Regions from separate parts of the Streptomyces sp. NPDC059371 genome, predicted to be linked through region 3. Evidence: riboswitches for the same ligand, from Rfam matches in the RefSeq annotation. Region 3 holds a riboswitch; each other region holds the start of a gene.
The links. A riboswitch is a leader RNA that binds a small molecule or an ion and turns the genes downstream of it on or off. The one in region 3 is predicted to bind cyclic di-AMP.

Region 1 (9,473 bases), on a different contig from region 3:
CGTCCCTGGCCCGGACGGTGGTGGGGAGCCGGTCACCTGGTGGAGGACGCTAAACCTGAGAGTGCGCCGTTGGTAACGCTATGTACGGAACTATCGCGATTGGATCGACGGGCGACCAAATGTGGCCAAGATCCTGTCTGTACGGCATCGGCTTCACGCAGGGTCATGACCGAATCGGCGAATCCCGGACAGTTCGTACGGTGTTGGTGCTATGGGTGACACGCGACGGTCCGGTGGAGAGAGAGTGGAGGAAGGGGCGGCCCGGTCGGGAGGGGTCCGGTCGGCGGGGGCGTCAGGGGGTGCGATTAGGCTCCGGTCCCATGGGCGTACTCATCCATCTCTTCGTCGGCCTGCACATCATCGGCATCGCCGCGCTCCTCGGCGGCTTCCTCACACAGATGAAGGCGATGGGCAGGGGCACCGCCCGCTTCGTCCCGGCGATGCTGCACGGCGCGCTGACCATGCTGGTGACGGGAGTCGCCCTGGTCGGGCTCAACCAGGCCGACGGCGGCACGGTCAACACCGTCAAGATCGGTGTGAAGCTGGCCCTGCTGATCGTGATCCTCGGGCTCGTCTATGTGAAGCGGGACGACGAGACGGTGGACAAGCGCCTCTTCGGCCTGGTCGGACTGCTGACCGTCACGAACATCTTCATCGCCGTCCTGTGGACCTGACCGGCGCGCACATCCCCCTACGGCTGCTGACCTGACCGGCGAATCACCCCGGCAACGGCGGACCTGACCGGCGGCCTCGCTCCCGTGACGCGCGGACCTGGCGGCCGCGTCATCGCCGTACTCCGGATCTGAAGGCGAGAGCGGTGCCCGCGACCGCCAGGAGCCACGCCGCCACCGCGATCCACAGCAGCACCTGTCCGGTCCCCTTGAGCCAGAAGACGTCGAGGGCGGCCGAGACCGCGAGGGTCGCCACCGCCGACATCCCCATCGGGAAGACGGACGACCAGCGCCGTACGTCGTACCGCGGGCGCGGCCACACCACCTCCGCGACGGCCAGCAGGAAGTAGCAGGCGAGGTCCAGCACGAGCAGCGCGCCGGTCGTGGCGCGCAGGACGCCCTGGTCGTCGTTGTTCCACAGATACGGATTCACGTCGTGCGCCACGACGAGTCCCGCTCCGGCCAGCGCCGAGATGCCCAGCGCGCCGGCCGCGATCCAGTGGTCCCCGGCGCCCTTCCGCACCTCCCACGGGTCGAAGTTCGCGAGCGAGAGGACGTAGAGCGCGATCCCCGCCCAGAACAGCGTCATCGCGGCATGCGCGAGCCAGTCCGAGCCCACCTCGCCGGCGATCGTCGAGCCGAGGACCGAGAGCCCCTGCGTGGCCACGCAGACGAGGAACACCTCTCCCGCCATACGGCGCCGCCAGTGCCGCAGGACGGTCAGCAGCAGGACGGGCCAGAGCACGGCCGACAGCGCGAGCAGGATTTCGGCGAGCGTCCGCCACCCCAGTGTGGAGAACCGGGTGCCGAGCACGGTGGTCGCCGCGACCGCGTCGAGCCCGGCGGGAGTGCCGGCGCGTCGCGCCCATTGCGCCCGGTCGCCCACCAGCCGGGCGAGGAAGTCCGAGGCGAGCCCGACCCAGGCGAGCGACGCGAGGAACAGCGCGATCCGGGACAGGACCTCGTAGCCGGTCAGGTGCAGCCCGATCGAGAGGATGCCGGTGGACATGACGGCGGCCCCGGCGGCGGGCGCCCACCCCGCCCACCAGGAGCGGAGCGGAATGGTGCCCGTCATGTCCGGTGTATCTGGCATGCGTCGATGCTAGGGACCCGCGGAGCGGTTGCGGGCGGGCCACGCGCGGGCGGCGACGAAAACGCGGGGCACGCGCGCGGAGATCGGGAGAGCTCGCACGCGTGCCCCCGCGCGAGGGGCTTCCAGGTCCCGGGCTACGCCGGGCGCACCACGCTGTGGATCGCCGAGGTGCCGTCGTAGTAGATCGACTCCTCGCGGACGTACGCTCCCGGCTTCGGCGCGTGGATCATCATGCCGTCGCCGATGTAGACGCCGACGTGGCTGATGTCGTCGTAGAAGAAGACCAGGTCGCCGGGCCGGGCGTCGGCGAGGGAGACCGTCGTGCCGGCGTTCACCTGGTCGTAGGTGACGCGCGGGAGGCTGACGCCGGCGGCCTTCCAGGCGGCCTGGGTCAGGCCCGAGCAGTCGTAGGAGTCCGGGCCGGTGGCGCCCCAGACGTACGGTTTGCCGACCTGCGCGCGGGCGAACGCGAGCGCCTCGGCCGCCTTCGACGAGGAGCCCGTGGCCGTCGATCCCGTCGACGACCCGGTCGTCGAGCCGGCGGCCGGGGCATCCGTGCTGTCCGACGACGGCTGCGCCCGCGCGGCCTTCTCGGCGGCGGCCTGCTGCTTCGCCAGCTCCGCCGCCTTGGCCGCGGCCTGATCCCGCTTCTTCTTCTCGATCGCCGCCAGCCGCGCCTTTTCCTCGGCGTTCAGCTTCGAGAGCAGGTCGCGGGCCTCGGTGAGCTTCCGCTGCACCGCGGCCTTGGACGTCTTGAGCTCCTTCTGCGAGGCGGTCAGCGACTCCAGGCTCTCGGTGGCCTCCGTCCGCTTCTCGGTGGTGGCGGCCTGCTCCGTGACGTAGTCGTCGACGGCCGCCTTCTGGCGGTTCGTCAGACGGCTCATGAGCTGGGTCTGGTCGAAGTAGTCCTGCGGGTTGTCCGCGAGCAGCAGGGTCGCGGTGCTGGGTGCGGCGGCCCCGGTGCGGTACTGCGCCGCGGCGAACGATCCCAGCTCCTCGCGCGCGCTGTTGAGCTTCTCGGTGCGCTGCGCGACGTCGTCGAGCAGGGTGTCGACGCGCTCGCGCTGCTTGGCGGTCTTCTCCCGGTTCGCGTTGTACTTGTCGGTGGCGGTCTCGGCCTGGTGGTAGAGGTCGTCGACCTTCTTCGAGACCGCTTCGATGCTGGGCCGGGGCTCGGCCGAGGGCGCGGCGTTGGCGGTCTGGGAGAGCAGGGCCACGGAGGTGAGGGCCGCCGTGGCGAGGGCGGGGGTCCGTATGCCTGCGATGCGCGCACCGGTGGGACGCGCCTTGCGGTGTGACGCCAAGAGAGGCGACTCCTTCCGTCATCCGCCTGCCGAGTTAGCTGTCGGGTTCGGGCGGGAGGTTCCGGAAGGCTGCCCTACGGTCCGTGCCCCACGAGGCGGTTGGACCGATTCACCCCAAAGTCGGTGGGTCCCCGGCTCCGGGGCCTCGCGGCGCACCGGATTCGGCGGAGGCCGCCCGGCCCGGCGGTGTTCGCCGGATGCGGTCGAGCGGCCTTCGAGCACGCTAGCCAACCGGTGTGGCCCGTGTGAAGGTTGATGCCCGATACGTCCGATACATTTTCGTGACCATTGCCGCACGCGCCGCCGGGAGCGGCCCGCGCACCCATCGGCCGACCCGGTCTCACGCCGGGTGACGTGAATGTCGCGTGCTGTTACGGGGTGCGGTGTCGGCGGGGAAAGGTGAGGTGTCGGCGGGGAAAGCGGTCACCCCTGGTGTCCGCCGGTCGCCTCGTCACGACTTCGGGCCGAGTTCTCGGGGTGGCGGCGGGCTGTCAGTGGGGCGGCCTAGACTCGGAGAGCGATGAGCAGCCTCTTTGACGACAGCTTCCTGGCGAACCTCAAGCCCTCCGCGGCCCACGAGGACGAACACCCGCCGCCGCCCGAGGACGATCACGTACCGGAGCCGGTTCCGGACGATCTGTTCGGCGGGAAGTTCGACCTGCCGCCGAGCCGGGACTCGTACTACCGGGACGGCGCGCCCCGGCCCGCCGTGGACCCCGCGGCCCTGCTGGACGGACTGAACGAGAACCAGCGCGCGGCCGTGGTCCACTCCGGCTCGCCGCTGCTCATCGTGGCCGGCGCCGGCTCGGGCAAGACCCGCGTGCTCACCCACCGGATCGCGCACCTGCTCGGCGAGCGCCAGGTCCACCCCGGCCAGATCCTCGCGATCACCTTCACCAATAAGGCCGCGGGCGAGATGAAGGAGCGCGTCGAGGCGCTCGTGGGCCCGCGCGCCAACGCGATGTGGGTGATGACCTTCCACAGCGCCTGCGTCCGCATCCTGCGCCGTGAGAGCAAGCAGCTCGGTTTCACCTCGTCGTTCTCGATCTACGACGCCGCCGACTCCAAGCGTCTGATGGCCCTCGTCTGCCGTGATCTCGACCTCGACCCCAAGCGGTTCCCGCCGAAGTCGTTCAGCGCCAAGATCTCGAACCTGAAGAACGAGCTGATCGACGAGGAGGACTTCGCCGCCCAGGCCACCGACGGCTTCGAGAAGACCCTCGCCCAGGCGTACGCGATGTACCAGTCGCGGCTGCGCGAGGCCAACGCGCTCGACTTCGACGACCTGATCATGACCACGGTCAACCTGCTGCGCGCCTTCCCGGACGTCGCCGAGCACTACCGCCGCCGCTTCCGGCACGTCCTGGTCGACGAGTACCAGGACACCAACCACGCGCAGTACGCCCTCGTCCGGGAACTCGTGGGGACCTCCGAGCACCCCGTGGACGTACCGCCCAACGAGCACGACCTGCCGCCCGCCGAACTGTGCGTCGTGGGTGACGCGGACCAGTCGATCTACGCCTTCCGCGGCGCGACCATCCGCAACATCCTCCAGTTCGAGGAGGACTACCCGAACGCGACGACGATCCTGCTGGAGCAGAACTACCGCTCCACCCAGACGATCCTGACCGCCGCCAACGCGGTCATCGAGCGCAACGAGTCCCGCCGCCCGAAGAACCTGTGGACCAACGCCGGCGCCGGCTCGAACATCACGGGCTACGTCGCGGACACCGAGCACGACGAGGCCCAGTTCGTCGCCGACGAGATAGACCGTCTCACCGACGCGGGCGAGGCGAGGGCCGGCGACGTCGCGGTCTTCTACCGTACGAACGCCCAGTCCCGTGTCTTCGAAGAGGTCTTCATCCGCGTCGGCCTGCCGTACAAGGTCGTCGGCGGTGTCCGCTTCTACGAGCGCAAGGAGGTCCGGGACGTCCTGGCGTACCTGAGGGTGCTGGCCAACCCCGAGGACTCGGTCCCCATGCGCCGCATCCTGAACGTGCCCAAGCGCGGCATCGGTGACCGCGCCGAGGCGATGATCGACGCCCTCGCGCAGCGCGAGAAGATCAGCTTCCCGCAGGCGCTGCGCCGCGTCGACGAGGCCTACGGCATGGCCGCGCGCTCCACCAACGCGGTCAAGCGGTTCAACACGCTCATGGAGGACCTCCGTACGATCGTCGAGTCCGGCGCGGGCCCGGCCACCATCCTGCAGGCCGTCTTCGAACGCACCGGCTATCTCGCCGAGTTGCAGGCCTCGACCGACCCGCAGGACGAGACCCGGATCGAGAACCTCCAGGAACTCGCCGCCGTCGCCCTGGAGTTCGAGCAGGAGGCCGGCGAGGGTGAGACCCCGGCCGGGCTCTCCGCGTTCCTGGAGCGGGTCGCGCTCGTCGCCGACTCCGACCAGATCCCGGACGAGGAGGACGGCAACGGCGTCATCACCCTGATGACCCTGCACACCGCCAAGGGCCTCGAGTTCCCCGTGGTCTTCCTGACCGGCATGGAGGACGGCGTCTTCCCGCACATGCGCGCGCTCGGACAGGTCAAGGAGCTGGAGGAGGAGCGGCGCCTGGCGTACGTCGGCATCACCCGCGCGCGGGAGCGGCTCTACCTCACCCGGTCCTCGATGCGCAGTGCGTGGGGGCAGCCCTCGTACAACCCGCCCTCCCGCTTCCTGGAGGAGATCCCGGCGACCCATCTGGACTGGAAGCGCACGGGAGCGACGGCACCCCGGCCCGCCGGTCCCGTCTCCGGTGTCGCCGCCTCCCTCTCGTCCTCCCGTTCGCGGTCCGCGGCCTCGGGTGCCTCCGGGTTCGCCACCCGCCGCGGTGCCACCGAGAAGCCGGTGGTCTCGCTGGCCGTCGGGGACCGCGTCACGCACGACCAGTTCGGCCTCGGCACCGTCGTCGGGGTGAAGGGGACGGGCGCGAACGCGGAGGCGACGGTCGACTTCGGAGAGCCCAAGCCGAAGCGACTGCTGCTGCGGTACGCGCCGGTGGAGAAGCTGTAGTCCGCGAGACCGTTCACAGGACCCTCGGCCGTCCGGAGACGGACGGCCGGGGCCGCGGGCGCCGGGTTCCCGCCCGGGGTCACACGGCGTCCGGGTCCCTGACCGGGATCCGGCTTCTTACGTGGGGTCCAGACCGTGGCTGCGCAGCCACGGCAGCGGGTCGATCGCCGAACCGCCGGCCGGGCGGACCTCGAAGTGCAGGTGCGGGCCGGTCGAGTTGCCGGAGTTCCCGGAGAAGGCGATCTGGTCACCGGCCTTGACGGTGGTGCCGGAGGCGACCTGGTACGTGGAGAGATGGCAGTACCACGTCTCCGTGCCGTCCATCGCGGTCACGATCATCATGTTGCCGTACGCGCTGTTCCACTGCGTCCGGACGGTCCCGTCGGTCGCGGACATCACCGGCGTCCCGTAGGAGACGGGGAAGTCGATGCCCGTGTGCACGGACATCCAGTTGACGCCGGCCTGGCCGAAGTAGGCGCTGAGGCCCTGCTGCGCCACGGGAAGGGCGAACTTCGGACGCAGCCGCTCCTTGCGGGCCGCCTGCTCCGCCGCCTTCTTCTTCTCCGTCGCCTGCTGTGCCTTGAGGTCGATACGTTCCTGCGTGCGGCTCGCCCGGTCGGCGAAGTCGTCCGCACCCGCGGACAGACTCTGGAGCTGGGTGTCCAGCTTGACGTTGGCGGCCGACGGCTTCACCGAGGTCGCGTCGGGAGCGCTGGCAGTGGTGTCCTTCGAGTCGTTCCCGCCGAGGCCGCCGACACCGCCCACGGAGGCGGCGGCGATCCCCGCGACCCCCATGACGCAGGCCGAGGGCACCGCGACGGTCAGCAGAGCGGAACGTTTCGCGGGGCTGCGGCGACGGGCACGGGAACCACTCCGTGTCGCGGGATGCCGGACCGGGGTGATCTCCTCCTGGTCCTCCAGCAGCGGCCGCTCGCGACCCTCGTCGTACGGGTCGTGGTCGTCGTAGCCCTCGTCGGGGCCGTCCGTTTCCGCGAAGTCCTCAGACGTGTCGAACCCGGCCTCGTTCCCGCCGGTATCGAGGTGCCCGTGGACCGCCTGGTCGAAGGTCGCGGTCGCCTGCTGGTCGAAGGGCACCGCGTCCGTCGCGTCGGACGCCCCCTCGTACGTCATGTCGACCCGCGTCAGCTCATGGTCGTACGAGGCGGACTCCGGCCCCGGCCGGTCGTACGGCTCCGTCCCCGAGTGCTCGTACGTCTCGGTCTGCGGGTGCTCGTAGGCCTGGTAGGTGCCCTGGCCGCCGGCGCTGTTCCACTGCGTGGCGTCGTACGCGCCCGTCTCCTGCGTCGGCACGGTCCACTGCTGGGTGCCGTCGAGCGGCTGCTCGGGCTGGACCCAGGCGTTCGCGTCCCACTGGCCCGAGGCGTCGGGGCCGGGATGCTGCGCGGGGATGTCGGTGAGCTGCTGGTAGCCGTTCGTCCAGGCCGTCGTGTTGTGGGCGCCGGTGCCGTAGGCGGTGTGCTGCGCCGCGTACGGGTCGTAGCCCATCGGCTGCTGGACTCCCGCGTTCCACTGGGTGGCGTCGTACGAGCCGGTGCCGGCCCCGCCCGGCATGGTGCCGAAGAGCGGGTCGCCGGCGAAGTCCGAGCCGGCGTAGGTGCCCATGGTCGTCGCGCCCGAGTCGAAGGCCGTGGCGGAGTGGTCGCCGTACGCGGTGAAGTCGCCGCCGTACTGGGCTTCTTGCGCGCCGTAGGGCGCGTAGGACGCCGATGCGGCGTCGGAAGCCGGGGCCGGGGGAGTCGCGATCCCCGACGGGTGACGGTCGTTCACCAACTTCTCTTTCGCCTCGACAACAGGGGCTGGCAGAGCAGTGCGGCGACTGTACCCGTCGGTATGCGGGCGCGACAATCTTCGGCAGGTTTCCCCTTCGCAGGAAACGGGCATTCGGCCGTGTTTCGGGGGAGGGCGGGCGAGGCCTTGGCCTGGCGTTCGATAAGCGTTCGAGAATTTCTGTCCACGGAAGCGCCGTCGGGCGGCCGTCAGCCCTCCCGACGGCCGCCCTCGGACCGCTTCGTGCAGCCTCGGATCCTTCGGTGCAGCCTCGGATCCCTTCCGTGCCGTCCCGGACCGCTTCGGTGCAGCCTCGGATCCCTTCCGTGCCGTCCCGGACCGCTTCCGTGCCGCCTCGGATCCTTTCTGTGCCGCCCCGCGCCACCGTGTGGCCGCCCGTCACGCCACCGTGAGGCCGCTGATGCGGGCCACGGCGCGGGGTCCGGACACCTCGATGTCGAGTGCCTGCCGGATGCCGGTCGCGACGGCCGGATGCACGGGCAGCGCGAGATGGCCGACACCGCTCACGCGGACGTTCTGGGCGAGCAGGTCGGGGTGTTCGACACAGGCCGTCTCCAGCGGGTCCATCAGATGGTCGAGATCGCTCCAGAAGCTGACGAACTGCGTACGGCAGCCCGGGGCGGGGCCGGTCAGTTCCTCGATCACGGGGGAACCCGGGCGCATCTGCCGGACGATCGGGTGCGCGTTCATCAGCGGCGCGACCCGGGTGCCCGAGTGCGGGGTGCCGAGCGTGACGAGGGTGCGGACGTGGGTGTCGCCGCCGAGGCACTGCACGTAGTAGCGCGCGATCAGCCCGCCGAGGCTGTGCCCGACGATGTCCACCTGGTCATGGCCCGTGCGCTCGCAGATCTCCTCGATGTGCCGGCCCAGCAGTTCCGCCGCCGTACGGATGTCGCACGTCAGCGGCGAGTAGTTCAGGGACTCGATGTGCTGCCTGCCGTGCTGGGCGAGATTGCGGCGCAGCAGGACGAAGACGGAGCGGTTGTCGATGAAGCCGTGCAGCAGGACGACCGGGGGCTTGGCCTCGGTGGGCAGCGTGGCGGCCACGTCGGGCGAGGGAAGCGGGTGTCCGGTGCGGCGTTCCTGCGTGATGCCGGAGGGATAGAGGAGGAGGTGCCCGGCGAGGATCGCGAGTTCCAGCGCCGTGGCCTTCAGCAGGGCCACCGAGAGCCCGGCCAGCTTCGTCGGAAACAGGCGCTGGCACAGGGGGAGAAAGGGCGACGCAGCCTCGGTCACCTTCATGGCCGACCTCCAGTCGGCACGCGGGAGGACCACTCCGTCCCCCGTGTGCCCTAGTGGAAAGCCGTGACGTCGGCGACGGTGGCGGCCGACGACACGTCCCCGGGTGTGAGACCGGTGACGCTGCGGAGTGCTCGGCGAAGGGCGCGCGGTACACGACGCCGACCCCGGCTCCCCGACGGTCCGCCGTGCTGGATGCGCCGACGTCGTGTCGTGGCGTGGAGTCGCCCTCGCGTTCCCGCGGTCCTGCTGCCCGGCCTCGCTCCCCGCTGTCGTGCCGTCGCCGATGTGCCCCAGCACCACGCCGTCCCGCTGACGACGCGATGTGCGGCCACCTGGTCGCGGCTCTT
Region 2 (9,473 bases), on a different contig from region 3:
ATCAGCGCACGATCGCCCGTGAGGCCGCCCGCAAGGGTGCACCCGAACCGGTCGATCCCTGACCTTGTGGGCTTTCGGCGTGGCCGGGTCACCGATACCCGATCGGAGTCCCGGCCGCGTCCCGCTATGCTCGGGGATGCATCGGCGCGGGCCGGTGCGCCGTGTCGGTGTTTTCCGGTGCGGGGACCCTTAGCTCAATTGGCAGAGCAGTGGACTTTTAATCCATTGGTTGTGGGTTCGAGTCCCACAGGGTCTACGGAAAGGCCCCCGGCTCAGAGGTGTCCGAGCCGGGGGCCTGTTTCGTTGTCGGGGTGTCAGCCCGCCGAGAGGCCGGAGAGCCCCGCGTGCTCCGTGAGTTCCGGCAGCGGCAGCGTGTGCTGGGTCTGGAGGACCTTGGCGCGCAGGTAGCGGACGTTGTGGGCGGTGGTGAAGACGCCCGTCGGGACGCGGTGGGAGACCGTGATGCCGAGTTCGCGGAGCTGTTCGGCCTTGTCCGGGTTGTTGGACAGCAGGTCCAGGGAGTCGATGCCGAGGGCCCGGAGCATCTGGGCGGCCGCCGTGTAGTCGCGGTCGTCCTCGGGCAGGCCGAGGGCCGCGTTGGCGGCGTAGGTGTCGAGTCCCTGGTCCTGGAGGGCGTACGCGTCGAGCTTGTTGTAGAGGCCGATGCCGCGGCCTTCCTGACGCAGGTACAGCAGGACGCCGCCGCGGTCCGCGATCTGCTCCACCGCCTCGCGCAACTGGGGTCCGCAGTCGCAGCGGGCCGAGCCGAACACGTCGCCGGTCAGGCATTCGGAGTGCAGCCGTACCAGCGGGTTCGCGCCGGGCTCGCCGAGGACGACGGCCAGGTGTTCCTTGCCGTCGTCGAGGCCGTGGAAGGTCACGAGTTCGGCGTCGACGGAGTAGCCGTCGCCGAAGCGCAGGGGTACGCGGACGCGGGTGCGCACGGTGGCGGTGGGGTGGTCGCGCATGGTGTCTCTCCGTCCGGCGGGTTCGTACGGGCTGTGCTTCAGATTTGAAGCACAGCCCCGGAACGAGACCCTACATCTGCTTAAAACTTCAAGCAACGGGGTTCACGCACCCCTCGGGTCTTCTACGCGCACCCCTCGGGCGTTCTACGAGGAGCAGGAACGCCGCCGCCACGGCAGATCCTCCCCGGGAGCCCCGGGATCTCCGCTCTGGATGGCCCGGGTGATGGTTCCGCAGATCTCCTCGAGCTGCCCCACCTGCTCCGGGGTCAGATGGTCGAAGACCGCCGTCCGGACCGTCTCGACGTGCGCGGGCGCCACCCGCTCCAGAAGGGTCATGCCCTCGTCGGTGAGGACGGCCATGTGCCCGCGCTTGTCGGTGGGGCAGCCCTCACGGCGTACCGTGCCGTCCTTCTCCAGCCGCGCCACCGCGTACGTCAGCCGGCTGCGGGTGATCTTCAGGGCCTCGGCGAGGTCGGTCATCCGCAGCCGCCGGTCCGGAGCCTCGGACAGCCGGGACAGGATGGAGTAGTAAAGGTGGGGCATCCCCGCCTCCGCCTGCAGCCGGCGGTCGATGGCGTCCGCCAGGAGGGAGGTCGCGGAGATGTACGAGCGCCAGGCGCGCTGTTCGGCGGCGGAGAGCCAGCGGGTCGTCATGAGACCAGTCTAGGTATTGTTTAAAACTTGAACCACTGCGCTCGGATTCCTGTGCGCGTGCGACCGGAGGATGCGTCCCGATGCCCCGTCCCTACGTCCTGCTGTCCGCCGCCGTCTCCCTCGACGGCTTCCTGGACGACACCGGCCCCGAGCGGCTGCTGCTCTCGGGCCCGGCCGACTTCGACCGGGTCGACGAGGTGCGGGCGTCCAGCGACGCGATCCTGGTGGGTGCGGGCACGCTGCGCACGGACAACCCGCGGCTCCTGGTCAATTCCGCCGAACGGCGTGCGGCCCGGGTCGCCGGCGGCCGTCCCGAGTATCCGCTGAAGGTCACCGTCAGCGGTTCCGGCGAGCTCGACCCGCGCGCGCGGTTCTGGCACACGGGCGGCGAGAAGGTCGTCTACACGACGGACGAGGGCGCGCCGCGCGCGGCCGCCGCGCTCGACGGCCTCGTCGGCGTCGACGTCGTCCCGACCGGCCCCCGACTCGACTGGCGGGTGCTGCTGGAACACCTTCACGACGTACGGGGGGTGCGCCGCCTCATGGTCGAAGGAGGCGGCAAGGTCCACACCCAGCTCGTGCGCGAGCAGCTCGCCGACGAACTGCAGCTCGCCGTCGCCCCCCTCTTCGTCGGGCAGCCGGACGCGCCGCGGCTGTTCGGGACCGGGGCGTACCCCCCGGGCCGGATGCGGCTGGTGGAGACCCGGCCCGTCGGCGACGTCGTACTCATCCGGTACGTCCCCACCGCGCCCGGCACCGGCTCGCTCGCCTCCGCCGCCGACCGGCGGTGGCTGGAGCTCGCCTGCGAGCTGGCGGAGCTGTGCCCGCCCTCGAAGACCGCGTTCAGCGTGGGCGCCGTGGTGGTCGCCGCCGACGGGACCGAGCTGGCCCGGGGCCACTCCCGTGAGGGCGGCGACCCCGTCGTGCACGCCGAGGAGGCCGCCCTCGCCAAGATCGACCCGGCCGATCCCCGGCTGGCCGCCGCCACCGTCTACAGCAGCCTGGAACCGTGCGCCCACCGTGCCTCCCGGCCCGCGCCGTGCGCCCGGCTCATCCTCGACGCCGGTGTACGGCGGGTCGTCACCGCCTGGCGCGAGCCCGACACCTTCGTCACGGACGCCGACGGGAACGGGCTCCTCGCCGCCGCGGGCGCCGAGGTCGTCGTCCTCCCCGAGTACGCGGACCGCGCCGAGGCCCCCAACCGGCATCTGGCGGCCCGGTAGGGAGCGGGTGCCCGCGCCGCTGGAGGGGCGGGTTTGAACGGGTGTGCTTCGGGTCCCGCGGATGGCGTACACTGATTTCAACGACGCGGGGTGGAGCAGCTCGGTAGCTCGCTGGGCTCATAACCCAGAGGTCGCAGGTTCAAATCCTGTCCCCGCTACTGAAGGCCAAGGGCCGGAACTCGGATTCATGAGTTCCGGCCCTTGGTGTTTGTCCCGCCGTCTTTCTCCGGCCGGTTCCGTTCCGGCGGGCGGCGCCTTTCTCCCCCGGTCGGGCCACAGGGGTTGCCCGCCGCCTCCGCGCCGGTTCTTCTGGACGGGTGGGGCAGCCAGGAGGTGAGCGGCGGACCGGACAGTTTCACGACCGGGCCGGCCGGCCGTCCCGCGGTGTCCGAGGGTCCGGGAGTGTCCCGTCGCCCGGTCCGGCGGCAGCGGACCCGCGCCGGATCGTGAGGGCACGCGCCTTCGTCCGGGCCCTGCCCGTGCTGCTCGTCGCCGCCGGGATCGTCTACGACTACCTCACCCCGTCGGAATTCACCGCGGCCCCCCTGTTCGCGGCCGCGCCCCTGGTCGCCGCGCCCCTCTACTCGCTGCGCGGAACCGTTCTCGCCGGTGTCCTCGCCGTGGGCGCGGTCCTCGTGACGCACTGTGTGCTCGACATCGTCCTTCAGGTCGACGCGGTCACCGAGGTGGTCACCGTGGCGACGGCCGCCGTCCTCGCCGTCCTCATCAACACCGTGGTCCGGCGCGGCGACGAACGGCTCGCCTCCGTCCGGGAGATCGCCGAGTTCGCGCAGCGCGCCGTGCTGCCCGAGCCCGAGGCGCGGATCGCCGGGCTCGAGGTCGCGGCCCGGTACGAGGCGGCCCAGGAGGACGCGTTCATCGGCGGGGACCTGTACGCGGTGCAGGACTCCCCGTACGGCGTGCGGCTGGTCGTCGGGGACGTACGGGGGAAGGGGATGACCGCGGTGGCCGCCGTCGCGACGGTGGTCGGGGCGTTCGGGGAGGCGGCAGAGCGGGAGGCGACCCTGGGGGGTGTCGCGGAGCGCCTGGACCGGGCGCTGACGCGCGCCGGCACCCGGCGCGACAGCATCGACGCGGTCGAGGGGTTCACGACCGCCGTCCTCGCCGAGGTCCCGCGGGGCGAGGAGGTCGTACGCGTCGTCAACCGCGGCCATCCGCCGCCCCTGCTGCTGCATCCCGACGGCACGCTCGTCACCCTCACCGCCGAGTCATTCGCGCTGCCGCTCGGGATGAGTGAACTGGGAAGCCTGCCCGCCCCGACGCTGCGGGAGGGATTTCCGCGCGGGGCGACGCTGCTCCTGCACACCGACGGACTGTCCGAGGCCCGCGACGCGCGGGGGGAGTTCTTCGATCCGGCCGCCTGGCTGGCCGGGCGGGTCTTTCCCGGCCCCGAGGCGTTGCTGACCGCTCTCTTCGAGGCGGTCCGCGAGCACACGGGCGGCCCGCTGACGGACGACATGGCGCTGCTCGCCGTCCGGCGTCACGAGCAGTGATCGGACCGTGCCCCTCCGCATAACGACTGACTTACCGTCAGGGAAATCCGTGCAAGCGCCACGTGGTCAACTCGCCCGTTTTTCATCGTCCGTGACCCCAAAGTCCTGGCCAAGAGGCGTTAATGATCAGTCAGAACAGCTTGGAATTCGGTGCCTGGGTCTATTAACGTTCGATAACGCAGCGCGGTCGTCACAACCGTCACAAGAGACGGCTCCGTGCGCACGCGCCGAATCCCGTAAGGGAACCGGGGAACCAACTCGTGGGGTGAATCGAGCGTATTCCGCCGTGGAAGCACGGTGGCCGTACGCGCGTAGGAGACCTTCCTGCTCCGAACCCGTCAGCTAACCCGGTAGGCGGCAAGGAAGGAAAGGAGTGCGCCCAGGTGGCGTCCAACCGGCCCGCTCAGCCAACCTCGTTCACGCCGAACGAAGCCCACACCTTCGGCTATGGCAAGGACGAGGGCCCCTGGGAGGAGTGGAACCCCACCGCGGATTCCCTCGCTCCCGTCCGCGGCCGGCACCGCACGGGCAAGCAGCGCGGCGGAGGACTCGCCCGCAGCTCCACGGTTCTCGGCGTCGGTGTCATAGCCGCCGTCGGTGGTGGTGGCATCGCCAGCGCCGCTCCGGGCAAGGCGCCCGTCTCGATCTCACTGCCCGACCTGTCGTCGGTCACCGAGTCGGCCAAGGCCCTGATATCGGACGGCGGATCCAGCACCCCCAAGGGCTCCACGACCCCGCTCACCACCGCCGGTCTGACCAGCGCCGACACGGCCCAGGGCAGCAGCGACGCCGGTGAGGCGCTGCGCGACCGCATCATGGCGCAGGCCCAGTCGCAGCAGAACCAGGCCGACACCGCCACGCAGAAGGCCGTCCAGACCGCCGCCGCGCAGAAGGCCGTCCAGGCCGCCGCCAAGCAGCAGGACGAGGCCCAGGCCAAGGAAACCGCCGCGAAGAAGAAGGCGGAGGAGGCGGCCAAGCAGAAGGCCGAGGCCGAGCGTCTCGCCGAGCTCGCCAAGAGCTACTCGCTGCCGACCTCGTCGTACACGCTGACCTCGCGCTTCGGTGAGGCCGGCTCCATGTGGTCCTCCGGCTACCACACCGGACTCGACTTCGCGGCGCCCACCGGCACGCTGATCAAGGCGATCCACAGCGGCACCATCACCGAGGCCGGCTGGGCCGGCGCGTACGGCTACCGCACGATCCTCACCCTCGACGACGGTACGGAGCTCTGGTTCTGCCACCAGTCGTCGATCAGCGTCACCGTCGGCCAGAAGGTCGCCACGGGCGATGTCATCGGACGCGTGGGCGCCACGGGCAACGTCACCGGGCCGCACCTGCACCTCGAAGTGCACCCCGGCGGCGCCGCCACCGGCATCGACCCGATGGCATGGCTCCAGAGCAAGGGCATCAACCCCTGATCTCCGATCTCCGGCAGCCCTGACGTCAACCCCCCCGACGTCAGGGCTGTCGGTCGTCCGGGCGCGGACGGCGGCGCGCACCGCGCCCACCGCGCCCGATGATTGTGGAATACATCCATCCGGTAGGGGCGTTGAGGCCGTACATGACTTCTCTTCGCAAACTCGGTTCGTCCGACCTCGAGGTCTTCCCGCTCTCCCTCGGGGGCAACGTCTTCGGCTGGACGGCCGACGAGACCCGGTCCTTCGCCGTGCTCGACGCCTACGCCGCCGCCGGCGGCAACTTCCTCGACACGGCCGACTCCTACTCGGCCTGGGTCGAGGGCAACGAGGGCGGCGAGTCCGAGACCGTCATCGGCAAGTGGCTGAAGAGCCGCGGCAACCGCGCGGACATCGTGGTCGCCACCAAGGTCAGCCAGCACCCCGCGTACCCCGGCCTGTCCGGTGCCAACATCAAGGCCGCGGCCGACGCGTCACTGCGCCGCCTGGGCACCGACCACATCGACCTCTACTACACGCACTTCGACAAGCCGGAGGTGCCGGTCGAGGAGATCATCGGCGCCCTCGACGAGCTGGTGCGGGCCGGCAAGGTGCGGCACATCGCCGCCTCCAACATCTCCCCGGAGCGGCTGCGGGAGTCCCTGGAGTTCTCCGACCGCGAGGGCCTCGCCCGGTACGTCGCGCTCCAGCCCCACTACAACCTCGTCTCGCGCGACACCTACGAGGGCGCCCTGCTGGAGGTCGCGTCCCGGGCCGGTCTGGCGGCCGTCCCGTACTTCGCGCTCGCCGCCGGATTCCTCACCGGCAAGTACCGCCCCGGCGCCACGGTCGACTCTCCGAGGGCGGCCGGCGCGGCCAAGCACCTCACCACGGAACGCGGGCCACGGGTCCTCGCCGCCCTCGACGAGATCGCGGCAGCCCACGACGTCGCCGTCCCGACGGTCGCCCTCGCCTGGCTGGCCGCACAGCCGACGGTCGCCGCGCCGATCGCCTCCGCCCGCACGGTGGAGCAGCTCCCGGCCCTGCTCGGCGTCGCGGACCTGGTGCTGACGGACGACGAACTGACGCGCCTTTCGCAGGCGTCGGCGTAACAGCCGGACCGTCGGCGCGGTGCACGGTGATGCCCGCCGGCGCACCGCGCCGTGACCGTCCCGCGCTACGAGCTGTACGGGTTGTACGCGGGATACGGGGCCGGCGCGGACGCCTGGACCGGCCACCCGTACGGCCGCGCGGGCGGGGTCACGTACCCGTACCCCTGGGGCGGCCAGGGCGACGGCACGGGCAGCGGGGCCGTGGCGCGGGCCGCGTAGGCGAGAGCCGGACGGGCGATCTCCCGGCGGCGCCACAGCTCCTCCAGCAACTCACGCTCCCGTACGACGAAGTCGGCGCCCGCACGGCCCCGGCGCCCCCGGTGGCGCAGGAACGCCAGCGAGGTCGCGTACGCCTCGTACTCCGCCACCGAGCGGGCCGCGCCCTTCCCGAAGTGGTGCCCGGCGTACTCGCGCGCGAGCTGCCGCGCCCGCATCGAGCCGAGCGCCCACGGCTCGGCCGCGCCCAGCCAGCCCGCGGCGGTGTACACGGGCAGTTCGGCGCGGACGGTCCGCAGCTCGCGTTGCCGCGTCCAGACGACGAGCCAGGTCAGCAGCCCGAACGCGGGCACCATGAACGCCGCGTACACCCCGAAGAACCCGAACCGGCCGAAGCCCGAGGAGCCGTTCCAGATCGCGTGCATGCCCATCGCGAGCAGCAGACCGGTCAGGGGGAGCAGCACCCGGCGCGCGTGCTGGCGTTCGGCGGACAGTGCCGCGACGCCGAAGCCGATGCCCGTCAGCACGGTGAACAGGGGATGCGCGAAGGGCGACATCACCACCCGGACGAAGAACGTCGCCGCGGTGACGGAGGCGATCCCGCTCTCCCCGCTGAGCTGGTCGGTGCCGAACGCGGTGCCGAGATAGAGGATGTTCTCGGTGAACGCGAAGCCGGTTGCGGTGACCCCGGCGATGACGACACCGTCGACGATCCCGGTGAAGTCCCGTCTGCGGAAGAGGAACACGAGCAGGACGGCCGCCGCCTTCGCCGACTCCTCGACGACCGGCGCTATGACGGTCGCGCCGAGTGTGTCGGCGCCCGAGGGATCCGCGGTCGTCATGGCGATCCAGCGGGTGGCGAAGCTGTTGGCGACGATCGCTATGAGCGCGGCCGCGCAGGCGCCCCAGGCGAAGGAGAAGAACAGGTTGCGCCAGGGGCCCGGTTCGACCCGGTCCAGCCACCGGAAGGCGGCTATGAGCAGCGGCACGGGGAACACGGCCAGTCCGAGACCGACCAGGAAGCCCTCGGTCCCGGTCTGTTCGCGGACGAGGGCGAGGATCACCAGACCCGACATCGCGAGCAGGGTGATCAGGGCTCCGTACCGCACCCAACCGCGCTGCCACCAGTGCGGATGTCTTGGCGCACGCCCGGTGGGGGCACCGGGCCGGTTCGGGTACGGCGGATGGATGGCCACGGCATTGACCCTAACGAGGGAGGGCGTGGCCCGCGACGGCAGCCGGGGTCCCCGGGATGTCCCGGTGGACGCCGGCAGGTGTGTGCGGGTCAGACGCCCGGGGTGTGCTGGTCTCGATGCTGTACGCGCCGGAAGAGGAGGTCGTTCACCACATGACCCTTGTCCAGTCCCTGGCCCTCGAAACGGGTCAGCGGCCGGAACTCCGGACGGGGCGCGAAACCGCCGTCGGGCACGGTGTTCTCGAAGGCGGGGTGCGCGCTCAGCACGTCGAGCATCTGTTCGGCGTACGGTTCCCAGTCCGTCGCGCAGTGCACGAGCGCGCCCGGTGCGAGACGGGTCGCGGCGAGGTCCAGGAACTCCGGCTGGATCAGCCGCCGCTTGTGGTGCCGCTTCTTGGGCCAGGGGTCGGGGAAGTAGACGCGCAGGCCGTTCAGCGAGGCGGGCGGCAGCATCTCGCGGAGCAGGATGATCGCGTCGCCGTTGGCCACGCGGACGTTGGCCAGGCTGTTCCGCTCGGCGAGGCTGAGCAGGTTGCCCTGCCCCGGGGTGTGCACGTCCACGGCGAGGATCCCGGTCCCCTGGTCGTCGGCCGCCATCTGCGCGGTGGCCTCGCCCATGCCGAAGCCGATCTCCAGCACGACGGGGATGTCCGCCCCGAACAGCTCGGCCAGGTCGAGCGTGCGCCGTCCGTCGATGTCCAGACCCCACTTCGGCCACAGCCGCTGCAGCGCGTCGGCCTGTCCCGTCGTCACCCGGCTCCGGCGCGGCTGGAAACTCCGGATCCGCCGCTCGAAGTGCGAGCCGGCGGGATCCGGCTGCGGACCGCCGGGGAAGCGGGGCTCGCCCTGGGCACGGTGGTGACGCGGCGAGCCGTCCTCGGCGGAGGCGGGCCGGGTCTCTTCGGTGGAGTCGAGGAAATCAGACACAGTGAGGTCGATTTTACGGGCGCGACGGCAGGGGCCGGTCCGTCCCGGCGCCGGGGCGTCCGCGGGCCGACGGCGGGCGGCCCGGCCGGTGGGTGGGCCGTGGCCGGGGTGGTTCGCCGCGGCCGGGGTGGTTCGCCGTGGTCGGCGGGCCGAGTGTTCAGACCGCCGCCAGCGACGCCAGTGCCCGGCGGGCGACCTCCCTGCCGATCGGGAGGGACGCGGTGGCCGCGGGGGACGGCGCGTTCAGCACGTGCACGGTCCTCGGGCCCT
Region 3 (9,473 bases):
TGCTGGTCCGCCGGCCGAACTGGTCCACCGGCCAAGGCGGTCCGGCCCGGTCAAGCCGGGACCGCCACCGCAGCCGGGCTCGCCGACCGTGCCGGTCCCGTCGGCCAAGCCGGGCTCGCCGGCCAAAGCCGGTCCCGCCGCCAGAGTCGGTGACGCCCGCCCAACCGGGACCGTCGGCAGGGCCGGTAGCGGCTCAGGCCACCGACTCGATGCGCAGCTTGATGTCGTCCGGGGACAGGGCCCCCTTGGCCGAGACGTGATCGCCCGAGGACTCCCCGCGCAGTCGCCGTCCGATCCACGGGACCAGATACTCGCGCGCCCACTGGATGTTGTCGCGGCGCACCTCCAGCGTGCCGCGCGGCGGCAGGGGCGGCCAGGGCTGGTCCGGGTCGGCCGGGACCTCGAGGCCGAGTACCTGTCCGGCACGGAGCGCCACCCGGGTGTGCCCCTCGGGCGAGAGGTGCAGCCGGTCGCCGTCCCAGGCCCGGCGGTCCTGGACCGTCTTCAGGGACCAGAGGTCGAGGACGGGACAGCCGTAGCGGTCCGCGATGGCCCGCACATGTCCGTTGTAGGTGGCGATCTTGCCGCGCAGATGCTTGAGCACGGGAACGTCACGGGTGTCGAAGCCGGTCGTCACCATGACGGTGCCGACGGCGGAGGTGAGGTCGGCGATCGCGCGCTCGAAGCGCTCCGCGACCTCGTCGGGGTCGGTGCCGGGGCGGATGATGTCGTTGCCGCCGGCGCAGAACGAGACCAGGTCCGGGCCGAGTTCCTTCGCCCTCTGGAGCTGGGACTCGACGATCTGGTCGAGCAGTTTGCCGCGCACGGCGAGATTGGTGTAGTCGAAATCGCCCTCGGGCCTGCGGTCCGCGAGAAGTACCGCGAACCGGTCGGCCCAGCCGACGAAAGCTCCGTCGGGCCCGGGGTCGCCGACGCCCTCGGTGAAGCTGTCCCCCACCGCCACGTACGACCCGATCACTGATCTCTTGTCACTCTTCGAATCGTCTGCCACATCAAGCATGATTCACCTATTGATGTGAGCTACGCGACCGTAGGGAAGGGTTGACGGACGGTGAGATAAGCCACTCGCCAAGCATTGGTCAACTCTGGAATAAGGCCCGCGTCAAGGATGTTGAGGCAGCGATCGACTCGGGGCCGCGCCACGGGAACACCGAAGGCCGGACCCAGGGGATCATGGGGTCCGGCCTTCGGAGATCTTCCTGCCGTCAGGAGCAGGAGGAAAAGGGGCGTCAGCCCACGGCGACACCGTGCGAGCGCAGGTACGCGACCGGGTCGATGTCGGAGCCGTAGTCCGGCGTGGTGCGGATCTCGAAGTGCAGGTGCGGTCCGGTCACGTTGCCGGTCGCGCCGGAGAGGCCGATCTGCTGCCCCTCGGTCACGGTCTGCCCCGCCGAGACGGACAGCGACGACATGTGGGCGTACTGGGAGTACTTGCCGTCGGCGTGCTGGATGACGACCTGGTTGCCGTAGGCGCCGCCCCAGCCCGCGGAGACGACGGTGCCCGCCGCGATGGACTTGAGCGTGGTGCCGGTCGGGACCACGAAGTCCACGCCCGTGTGGTAGCCGCTGGACCACATGCTGCCCGCCACCTTGTAACCGGTGCCGACGCTGCTGCTGTCGACCGGCAGGGTGTAGCCGGAGGAGCTGTTGGTGGAGGCCGTGTCGGACGCGGTCGTGTCGTCGGCCGGGGTCGCCTGGGCGGGCTTCGCCGAGGTGGTCGTCCGAGTGGCCGACTGCGTCGCCGAGTGGGCGGCGGAGGCGGCCTTCTTGCCGAGCGACAGCTTCAGACCGGGGTGGATCAGCGACGGGTCGCTGCCGATCGCGGAGCGGTTGTCCGCGTAGATCTTCTTCCAGCCGCCGCCGACGTTCTGCTCGTCGGCGATCTTCGAGAGGTAGTCACCGCGCTTCACCGCGTACGTCTTGACCGCGGCGGTCTTGGCGGACTTCTCGGCGGGGGCGGCGGTCGCGGCCTTCTCGACATGGTGCGCGACGGCGGTGGCGGGGGTCGCGGCCTGGGCGCCCGACGCTCCCATCAGGGGCAGCGCGAGTGCGGCGCCACCGGTTCCGGCCACGGCTATCGAGCGGGTGAAACGCAGGGACTTGGGACGGCGGTGCTTACCCTTCGCGGGCATGACGAATTCCTCTCCGGCGCCTGCGGGGTGAGCTGTCGGGTGCGGGCTGGAGATGCCCGGCCGCTGCTGCGCGGCTGTACCCCTAGCCTGTTCCGGAGACCGGACCAGGCACGGAACCTGTGGGTCCCCCGCTCCTGCCGTGTACGGGTGAGTGTGCGGATTCCGGGCGGCGGCAGGATTGGGCGTCCGTCCGGATTGAGGCAGAACGTAAGCGAGATGAGAGCGCGTCGACAACTATGGGCGGTTTCTGTGCGCTCGCCTTTCTTGATCCATGCGGAAATCGTCGTCACCCTCCGTGGAGTGACGATCTTCCGGACCTCTCAACCCGCCCGTGAATCCTGGCGGGTTGAGAAATGAGGACGGCAACGCATCGTCACGAATATGACGCTCCTCACGCGACTCGCCCCAGGGTGCCCTATTCCAGGGCCAGTTGTAACGAAGGTGCCTATTCGGACAGAAAGGTCAGATGCGACGCAGGCGGATATCCGGCACATCCGGATCTCTGTATGAGGCGGCACGCAAAACGGCACACTCGCAATGCCGCATTTCATAGCAATTGCCCTGCAGGCCTCACGCGACGAGAAGGGTGCGACCAGCCCGACGGTCGGCCTCGCACATTTATCGAACGGGCATTCGATCCAGTGAGCTGTGGAGCACCGCTTCCAGGGCTTTCCGTACGCGAGAAGGCCGCCTGTGGACAACTCATTGCCCGAGGAACCTATGTCGTATCGTCGACAGCGCAAGCCGGTACAACTGCCGACGAGCGGCGCCGAGTCCAGCCCGGCGACGCCGACGGCCGAATGGGAGGAGCCCCCGTGACGCAGCAGGTCCCGTCGACCGAGCCCGAGCTCGGCGGAGTGCGGAACTTCCGCGACGTGGGCGGACTGCCCACCGCGGACGGCCGGCGAGTGCGCTACGGGCATCTGTTCCGCAGCGGCCACCTCGCGCACGCCACGGAGGAGGACGCCGCGTTCCTCGCCTCCCTGGGTCTCCACACGATCTTCGACTTCCGCAACGCCGCGGACCAGAAGCTGGAGGGCCCGGACGTCGAACTGCCGGGCGTGCGGAACGTGAACCTCCCGCTGAGCGACCCGGCGGACGGCAGCGAGTTCTGGAAGATGGTCCGCGACGGCGACATCGACCAGCTTCGCGGGCTCCTCGGCGACGGCAAGGGCGCCAACCGGATGATCAACTCCTACCGCACGATCATCAGGGAACGCACGGCCGAGCACGCGCAGGTGCTGCACGCCCTGGCCGACGACAGCGTGCCCGCGCTGATGCACTGCGCGGCGGGCAAGGACCGCGCCGGGCTGTCCATCGCGGTCACCCTGCTCGCCCTCGGCGTCGAGCGCGAGGCGATCGTGACCGACTACCTGGAGTCGAACGCCGCCCACCGCCGCTACAAGGTCCACCGCAGCGGCTCCTCGGCCGGCACCTACTCCCCCGAGGTCATGGAACTGCTCAGCCCGCTGTTCGACGCGCGCGCCGAGTACCTGACAGCCGCCTTCGAGACGATCGAGGAGAACTGGGGCAGCGTCGAGGCCTACCTGGAACAGGGGCTGGGGCTCACGCCGGAGCTCCGGGAGCGCCTTCGCGCGCGGCTCCTGGACTGAGCCGAAGCCACGCTCCCCGACCCGGGCGCTACTGGTTCTGCGCGCCCAGCGTGAAGAGCAGGTAGATGAAGGCCGCGAACAGGTGGCCGACGGCGACGTAGATGATCAGCCGCACCCACAGGGCGCGAGGGAACTTGTCCTCCATGGACCGGCGGCGTTCCGTGGGTTCGGTCATGACGTCTCTCCCGGGGTGGGGTGGCCCGTCGCCGGGCCGAGGCACAGCGCGGCGACGGGGCTCTGCAGCAGGGTGTGTACGAAGAGGAGATCGGCTCCGTCGCGCTCGGCGGCGGCGATGCGGTGCGGGGTCAGCGAGTCGAAGTGGGCGCTGTCTCCCGGCGCGAGGATGTGCGCGGTGTCCCCGAGGCGCAGACTGAGCCGCCCCTTGAGGACGTACAGCCACTCCTCGCCCGGGTGGACGCGCACGATGTCGCCCTGGGAACCGTAGGGGACGTGCACACGCAGGGCCTGCATGCCGCGGCCCGCGGAGCCCGCCTGCCAGTAGGTCCAGCCGCCCGCCGGGGCCGGCTCCATTTCGGCGGCCCGTACGACCGCGTCACGGTCGGGGACCGTCTCGCCGAGCAGTTCGGAAACCGTCGTACTGTAGACACGGGCCAGCGTGAGCAGCATCGGCAGCGAGGGCTGGCGCTGCCCGGTCTCCAGCCGGGACAGATGGGCGGGCGAGAGTCCGGCGGCGCGGGCGGCGGCCTCCAGCGTGAGAGACGCGCCGCGGCGCAGGGCGCGGAGCCGGGGCGCCACGGCGTGCAGCTCGGCGGACGGCTCTTCGGCCGTCCCTGGATCGGCAGTGCTCATGGAACCATTGAGCCAAACAATTGCCTCTGGGGCAATATTATTGCCCCAGAGGCAAAAGCCTCGCCGGACACGATCCATCTCGCCCGGCCGCATCCCCGCCGGTCGCCGGCCGCACCCGCACCGCCTCGCCGGCTGCCGGCCGCACCCGCACCGCCCGCGGCGGGCCGTCGGTCCGGCCGGGTCTCAGCGGTTCGCCACCGCCTGCTTCACCAGCGTCTTCCCGAAGTCCCACATCAGCCCGCCGCCGTTGTGCGCGTCCTCCATCACCGCGGTGAAGGCCTCTACGAACCGGTCGACATCCCGCTCGTCGATGACCAGCGGCGGGATCAGTTTGATCACCTCCAGGTGGTCGCCGGAGACCTGGGTGAGGATGCGGTGCCGCTGGAGCAGCGGTACGACGACCATCTGCGCGAACAGCCCCTTGCGCGCGGCCTGCAGCATGGTCCAGCGGCTGCGCAGCTTGAGCGACGCGGGCCGCCCGAACTCGATGCCGATCATCAGACCCCGCCCGCGCACCTCGCTGAGCAGTTCGTAGCGGTCGACCAGGGCCGCCAGCCGGGATTTCAGCAGCTCTCCGGTGACGCGCGCGTTCGCGACGATCTGTTCGTTCTCCATCACGGAGAGCACCGCGAGACCCGCCGCCATGGCCTGCGCGTTGGAGCCGAAGCTCGCGGAGTGCACGAGGACCCGGTCCATGGAGGAGTAGACCTTCTTGAAGATCCAGTCCTTTCCGAGGGTCGCGCCCACCGGCACATAGCCGCCGGAGAGCGCCTTGGCGACACACACCAGGTCCGGTTCGACCCCCTCCTCGTGCTGGTAGGCGTAGAAGTCCCCGGTCCGGCCGAGGCCGGTCTGCACCTCGTCCGCGATGAGCAGCGCCTTCTGCCGGTGCAGCAGTTCCTGGGCGGCGCGCAGATATCCCGGCGGGGACTCGTGGACGCCCTTGCCCTGGATCGGCTCCACGATGAGCGCGGCGACATCGCCCTTCTTCAGCTCCCCGGCCAGGGCGTCGAGATCGCCGAGCGGGACGGCCGTGTCGGGCAGCAGCGGCGCGAAGCCGTCGCGGAAGCCGTCCTCGCCGTTCACCGACAGGGAACCGGTGGTCAGCCCGTGGAAGGCGTGCGCGCAGTACAGGATCCTCGGCCTGCCGGTCGCGTACCGGGCGAACTTCAGCGCGGTCTCGACGGCCTCCGTACCGCTGTTGCCGAAGAACACCCGGTCCAGGTGCGGGCTGTGGGTGAGCAGCCGCTCCGCGAGCAGGCCCGGCAGCGGCTGGCAGTCGAAGCGGGTGAGGTCGGCGAGCGAGGCGTCGAGGACGTCGTGGAGCGCCTGCCGGACGACGGGGTGATGGCGGCCGAGGCCCATCACCCCGAAGCCGGCGAGCATGTCGAGGTAGTCGTCGCCTTCGGCGTCCCAGAAGTGCGCGCCCTCGGCCCGTTCGTAGACCTTGTCGAAGCCGATGGTGTGCAGCATGCGCGGGAGCTGGTGGTTCAGGTACTTCGTGTGCAGTTCGTAGCGCTCGGCTCCGCGCTCGGCCAGGAGTGCGCCGAGGTCGAACTCCCCCTTCTGGGCAGGGTCGGTCATTCCTGTTTCTCCTTGGGCGACTCTTCCTCGGCCGGCCTGTCGGCGGCCTCCGTCAGCTCGTACGCGGCCTTGGCCCGCTCGTCCCTGATGGCCAGCCCGGCGCTGATCCGTCCGGCGATCTCCACGGGCGTGAGCCCGATGTCGGCCAGCACCTCGGCCCGTTTGGCATGCGCGAGGAACTGCTCGGGGATGCCGAACCGCCGTACGGGCACGTCGACTTCGGCGTCCCCGAGGGCCAGCGCGACGGCGGCGCCGACGCCCGAGGCCCGGCTGTTGTCCTCGACGATGGCGACGAGCCGATGGGCGGCGGCGAGGCCGGGCAACTCCGGGTCGACGGGCTTGACCCAGCGCGGGTCGACGACGGTGCAGCCGATGCCGCGGGACTCCAGCAGGTCGGCGGTCTGGAGGCAGACCGGGGCCATGACGCCGACCGCGACGAGCAGGACCTCGGGGCGCTCGCCCCGGTGCAGGACGTCGAGCCCGCCCACCCGGTCCACGGCGGGAACGACCGGACCGACGGACTCCTTCGGGAAGCGGATCAGGGTCGGCGCGTCGTCCACCGCCACCGCCTCCCTGAGCTGGGCCTTGAGCTGGTCGGCGTCGCGCGGCGCGGCGATCCTGAGACCGGGGACGACCTGGAGGATCGACATGTCCCACATGCCGTTGTGCGAGGCGCCGTCGACGCCGGTGATCCCCGCCCGGTCGAGGACGAACGTCACACCGCAGCGGTGCAGCGCGACGTCCATGAGGAGCTGGTCGAAGGCCCGGTTGAGGAAGGTGGCGTACACGGCGACGACGGGATGCAGGCCGCCGGTCGCGAGTCCGGCCGCCGACACCGTGGCGTGCTGCTCGGCGATGCCGACGTCCCACACCCGGTCGGGGAATCTCTCGGCGAACTTCCCGAGCCCGACCGGATGCAGCATGGCCGCCGTGATGGCCACGACGTCCGCGCGCTCCTCGCCGATCCGGACGATCTCGTCGCCGAACACGGAGGTCCAGGAAGGGCCGTTGGACGGTGCGAGGGGCTCGCAGGTGAGGGGGTTCATCACTCCGACGGTGTGGAAGTGGTCCTCCTCGTGCGCGAGCGCGGGTTCGTAGCCGCGCCCCTTCTCCGTCAGACAGTGGATGAGCACGGGCCCGTGGAAGCGTTTGGCCCGGCGCAGGGCGGACTCCACCGCTCCCACGTCGTGACCGTCGATGGGTCCGACGTACTTGAGCCCGAGGTCCTCGAACATGCCCTGCGGCGCGAAGGCGTCCTTGAAGCCCTTCTTCGCGCCGTGCAGCGACTCGTAGATGGTGTTGCCGACCAGGGGGGTGCGCAGCAGGACCTGCTTGCCCCAGGCGAGGACCTGCTCGTAGCTGTCGGTGGTGCGCAGGGTCGCGAGGTGGTTCGCGAGGCCGCCGATGGTGGGCGCGTACGAGCGTTCGTTGTCGTTGACGACGATGATCAGGGGCCGGTCCTTGGCCGCGGCGATGTTGTTCAGCGCCTCCCACGCCATTCCGCCGGTCAGCGCGCCGTCGCCGATGACCGCGACGACGTGGCCCTTCTCGCCCTGCACCTGGCGGGCCTTGGCGAGCCCGTCCGCCCAGCCGAGCGCCGTGGAGGCGTGGCTGTTCTCGATGACGTCGTGCTCGGACTCCTCGCGGGAGGGATAGCCGGAGAGGCCGCCCTTGCCGCGCAGCTTGGAGAAGTCCTGACGTCCGGTCAGAAGTTTGTGTACGTAGCTCTGATGGCCGGTGTCCCACAGGATGCGGTCCAAGGGCGACTCGAAGACCCGGTGGAGGGCGATGGACAGCTCCACCACTCCCAGATTGGGTCCGAGGTGACCTCCGGTCCTGGCGACCGCGTGTACCAGGAACTCCCTCACCTCTTCGGCCAGTTCGCCGATTTCCGCCTCGGACAGCGCCTTCAGGTCGCGTGGTCCCCGGATGTTCTCCAGAATCGTCACGTCGGGCCCCCTCTCGGTCCGTGCTGATCAGCTCACGGTGACGGCCGGTTCCCCGGACGCGACGCCGTCGTTCTCCATCTGCTCGGCGAGCTTCATCGCCTCTTCGATCAGGGTCTCCACGATCTTCGACTCGGGGACGGTCTTGATGACCTCGCCCCTGACGAAGATCTGCCCCTTGCCGTTGCCGGAGGCGACCCCCAGATCCGCCTCCCGCGCCTCGCCGGGACCGTTGACGACGCAGCCCATGACCGCGACGCGGAGCGGGACCTCCATGCCCTCCAGACCGGCGGTGACCTCGTCGGCCAGCTTGTACACGTCGACCTGGGCGCGCCCGCAGGACGGGCAGGAGACGATCTCCAGGCGCCGCTGCCGCAGTCCGAGCGACTCCAGGATCTGGATGCCGACCTTGCACTCCTCGGCGGGCGGCGCGCTCAGCGAGACCCGGATGGTGTCGCCGATGCCCTCGGAGAGCAGCGCGCCGAACGCCACGGCCGACTTGATGGTGCCCTGGAACGCCGGCCCCGCCTCGGTGACGCCGAGGTGCAGCGGGTAGTCGCAGGCGGCGGCGAGCCGGCGGTAGGCGTTGACCATGACGACCGGGTCGTTGTGCTTGACCGAGATCTTGATGTCACGGAAGCCGTGCTCCTCGAAGAGGGACGCCTCCCACAGCGCGGACTCGACGAGCGCCTCGGGCGTCGCCCTGCCGTACTTCTGGAGCAGCCGCTTGTCGAGGGAGCCCGCGTTGACCCCGATGCGGATCGGGATCCGGGCGTCGCTCGCGGCCCGCGCGATCTCCTTCACCTTGTCGTCGAACTGCTTGATGTTGCCGGGGTTGACGCGGACGGCCGCGCAGCCGGCGTCGATCGCGGCGAACACGTACTTCGGCTGGAAGTGGATGTCCGCGATCACCGGGATCTGCGACTTCGCGGCGATGGTCGCGAGGGCGTCCGCGTCGTCCTGCGTGGGGCAGGCGACCCGGACGATCTGGCAGCCGGACGCGGTCAGTTCCGCGATCTGCTGAAGTGTGGCGCCGATGTCCGACGTCCGGGTCGTGGTCATCGACTGGACGGACACGGGCGCCCCGCCGCCGACCGCCACCGGTCCGACCTGGATGCGCCGCGACACACGGCGCTCCGCGATCGGCCGGACCGGTACCTCGGGGAGGCCCAGGGAAACGGCGGTCATGAGGTCACCCGCGGCTTTCCGTGAAGGTCTCGCGGGCGGCCCGGATGGATTCCTTGAGGGAGCCCATGGTGGCGAGGACGGCGGTGGGCTCGTAGCCGCAGTGGGCCATGCAGTTGGCGCACCTCTCGTCCTTGCCGCGCCCGTAGGAGTCCCAGTCGGTCTCCTCCAGGAGCTGCTTG

Region 1: another riboswitch for cyclic di-AMP. It lies ahead of ACFXGX_RS37935 (NlpC/P60 family protein); the one in region 3 lies ahead of ACFXGX_RS20620 (peptidoglycan DD-metalloendopeptidase family protein).
Region 2: another riboswitch for cyclic di-AMP. It lies ahead of ACFXGX_RS04600 (M23 family metallopeptidase); the one in region 3 lies ahead of ACFXGX_RS20620 (peptidoglycan DD-metalloendopeptidase family protein).

The regions. Positions count from the first base shown of each region.
Region 1 is NZ_JBHYXD010000117.1:11,868-21,340, reverse strand. It holds gene ACFXGX_RS37945 (hypothetical protein) at 321-674, shown strand; gene ACFXGX_RS37940 (tellurite resistance/C4-dicarboxylate transporter family protein) at 784-1,764, opposite strand; gene ACFXGX_RS37935 (NlpC/P60 family protein) at 1,899-3,068, opposite strand; cyclic di-AMP (ydaO/yuaA leader) riboswitch at 3,076-3,245, opposite strand; gene pcrA (DNA helicase PcrA) at 3,589-6,075, shown strand; gene ACFXGX_RS37925 (M23 family metallopeptidase) at 6,193-7,977, opposite strand; gene ACFXGX_RS37920 (esterase/lipase family protein) at 8,263-9,126, opposite strand.
Region 2 is NZ_JBHYXD010000005.1:17,776-27,248, reverse strand. It holds gene ACFXGX_RS04635 (amino acid permease) at 1-62, shown strand, start outside; tRNA gene ACFXGX_RS04630 (tRNA-Lys) at 184-256, shown strand; gene ribA (GTP cyclohydrolase II) at 315-968, opposite strand; gene ACFXGX_RS04620 (MarR family winged helix-turn-helix transcriptional regulator) at 1,113-1,622, opposite strand; gene ACFXGX_RS04615 (dihydrofolate reductase family protein) at 1,703-2,845, shown strand; tRNA gene ACFXGX_RS04610 (tRNA-Met) at 2,930-3,003, shown strand; gene ACFXGX_RS04605 (PP2C family protein-serine/threonine phosphatase) at 3,289-4,359, shown strand; cyclic di-AMP (ydaO/yuaA leader) riboswitch at 4,575-4,731, shown strand; gene ACFXGX_RS04600 (M23 family metallopeptidase) at 4,743-5,777, shown strand; gene ACFXGX_RS04595 (aldo/keto reductase) at 5,921-6,865, shown strand; gene ACFXGX_RS04590 (PrsW family intramembrane metalloprotease) at 6,931-8,277, opposite strand; gene trmB (tRNA (guanosine(46)-N7)-methyltransferase TrmB) at 8,367-9,203, opposite strand; gene lhgO (L-2-hydroxyglutarate oxidase) at 9,361-9,473, opposite strand, start outside.
Region 3 is NZ_JBHYXD010000034.1:36,246-45,718, forward strand. It holds gene ACFXGX_RS20615 (SGNH/GDSL hydrolase family protein) at 194-979, opposite strand; gene ACFXGX_RS20620 (peptidoglycan DD-metalloendopeptidase family protein) at 1,251-2,153, opposite strand; cyclic di-AMP (ydaO/yuaA leader) riboswitch at 2,158-2,313, opposite strand; gene ACFXGX_RS20625 (tyrosine-protein phosphatase) at 2,969-3,766, shown strand; gene ACFXGX_RS20630 (DUF6126 family protein) at 3,795-3,911, opposite strand; gene ACFXGX_RS20635 (helix-turn-helix domain-containing protein) at 3,938-4,576, opposite strand; gene ACFXGX_RS20640 (aspartate aminotransferase family protein) at 4,760-6,160, opposite strand; gene dxs (1-deoxy-D-xylulose-5-phosphate synthase) at 6,157-8,109, opposite strand; gene ispG (flavodoxin-dependent (E)-4-hydroxy-3-methylbut-2-enyl-diphosphate synthase) at 8,137-9,294, opposite strand; gene hpnH (adenosyl-hopene transferase HpnH) at 9,299-9,473, opposite strand, start outside.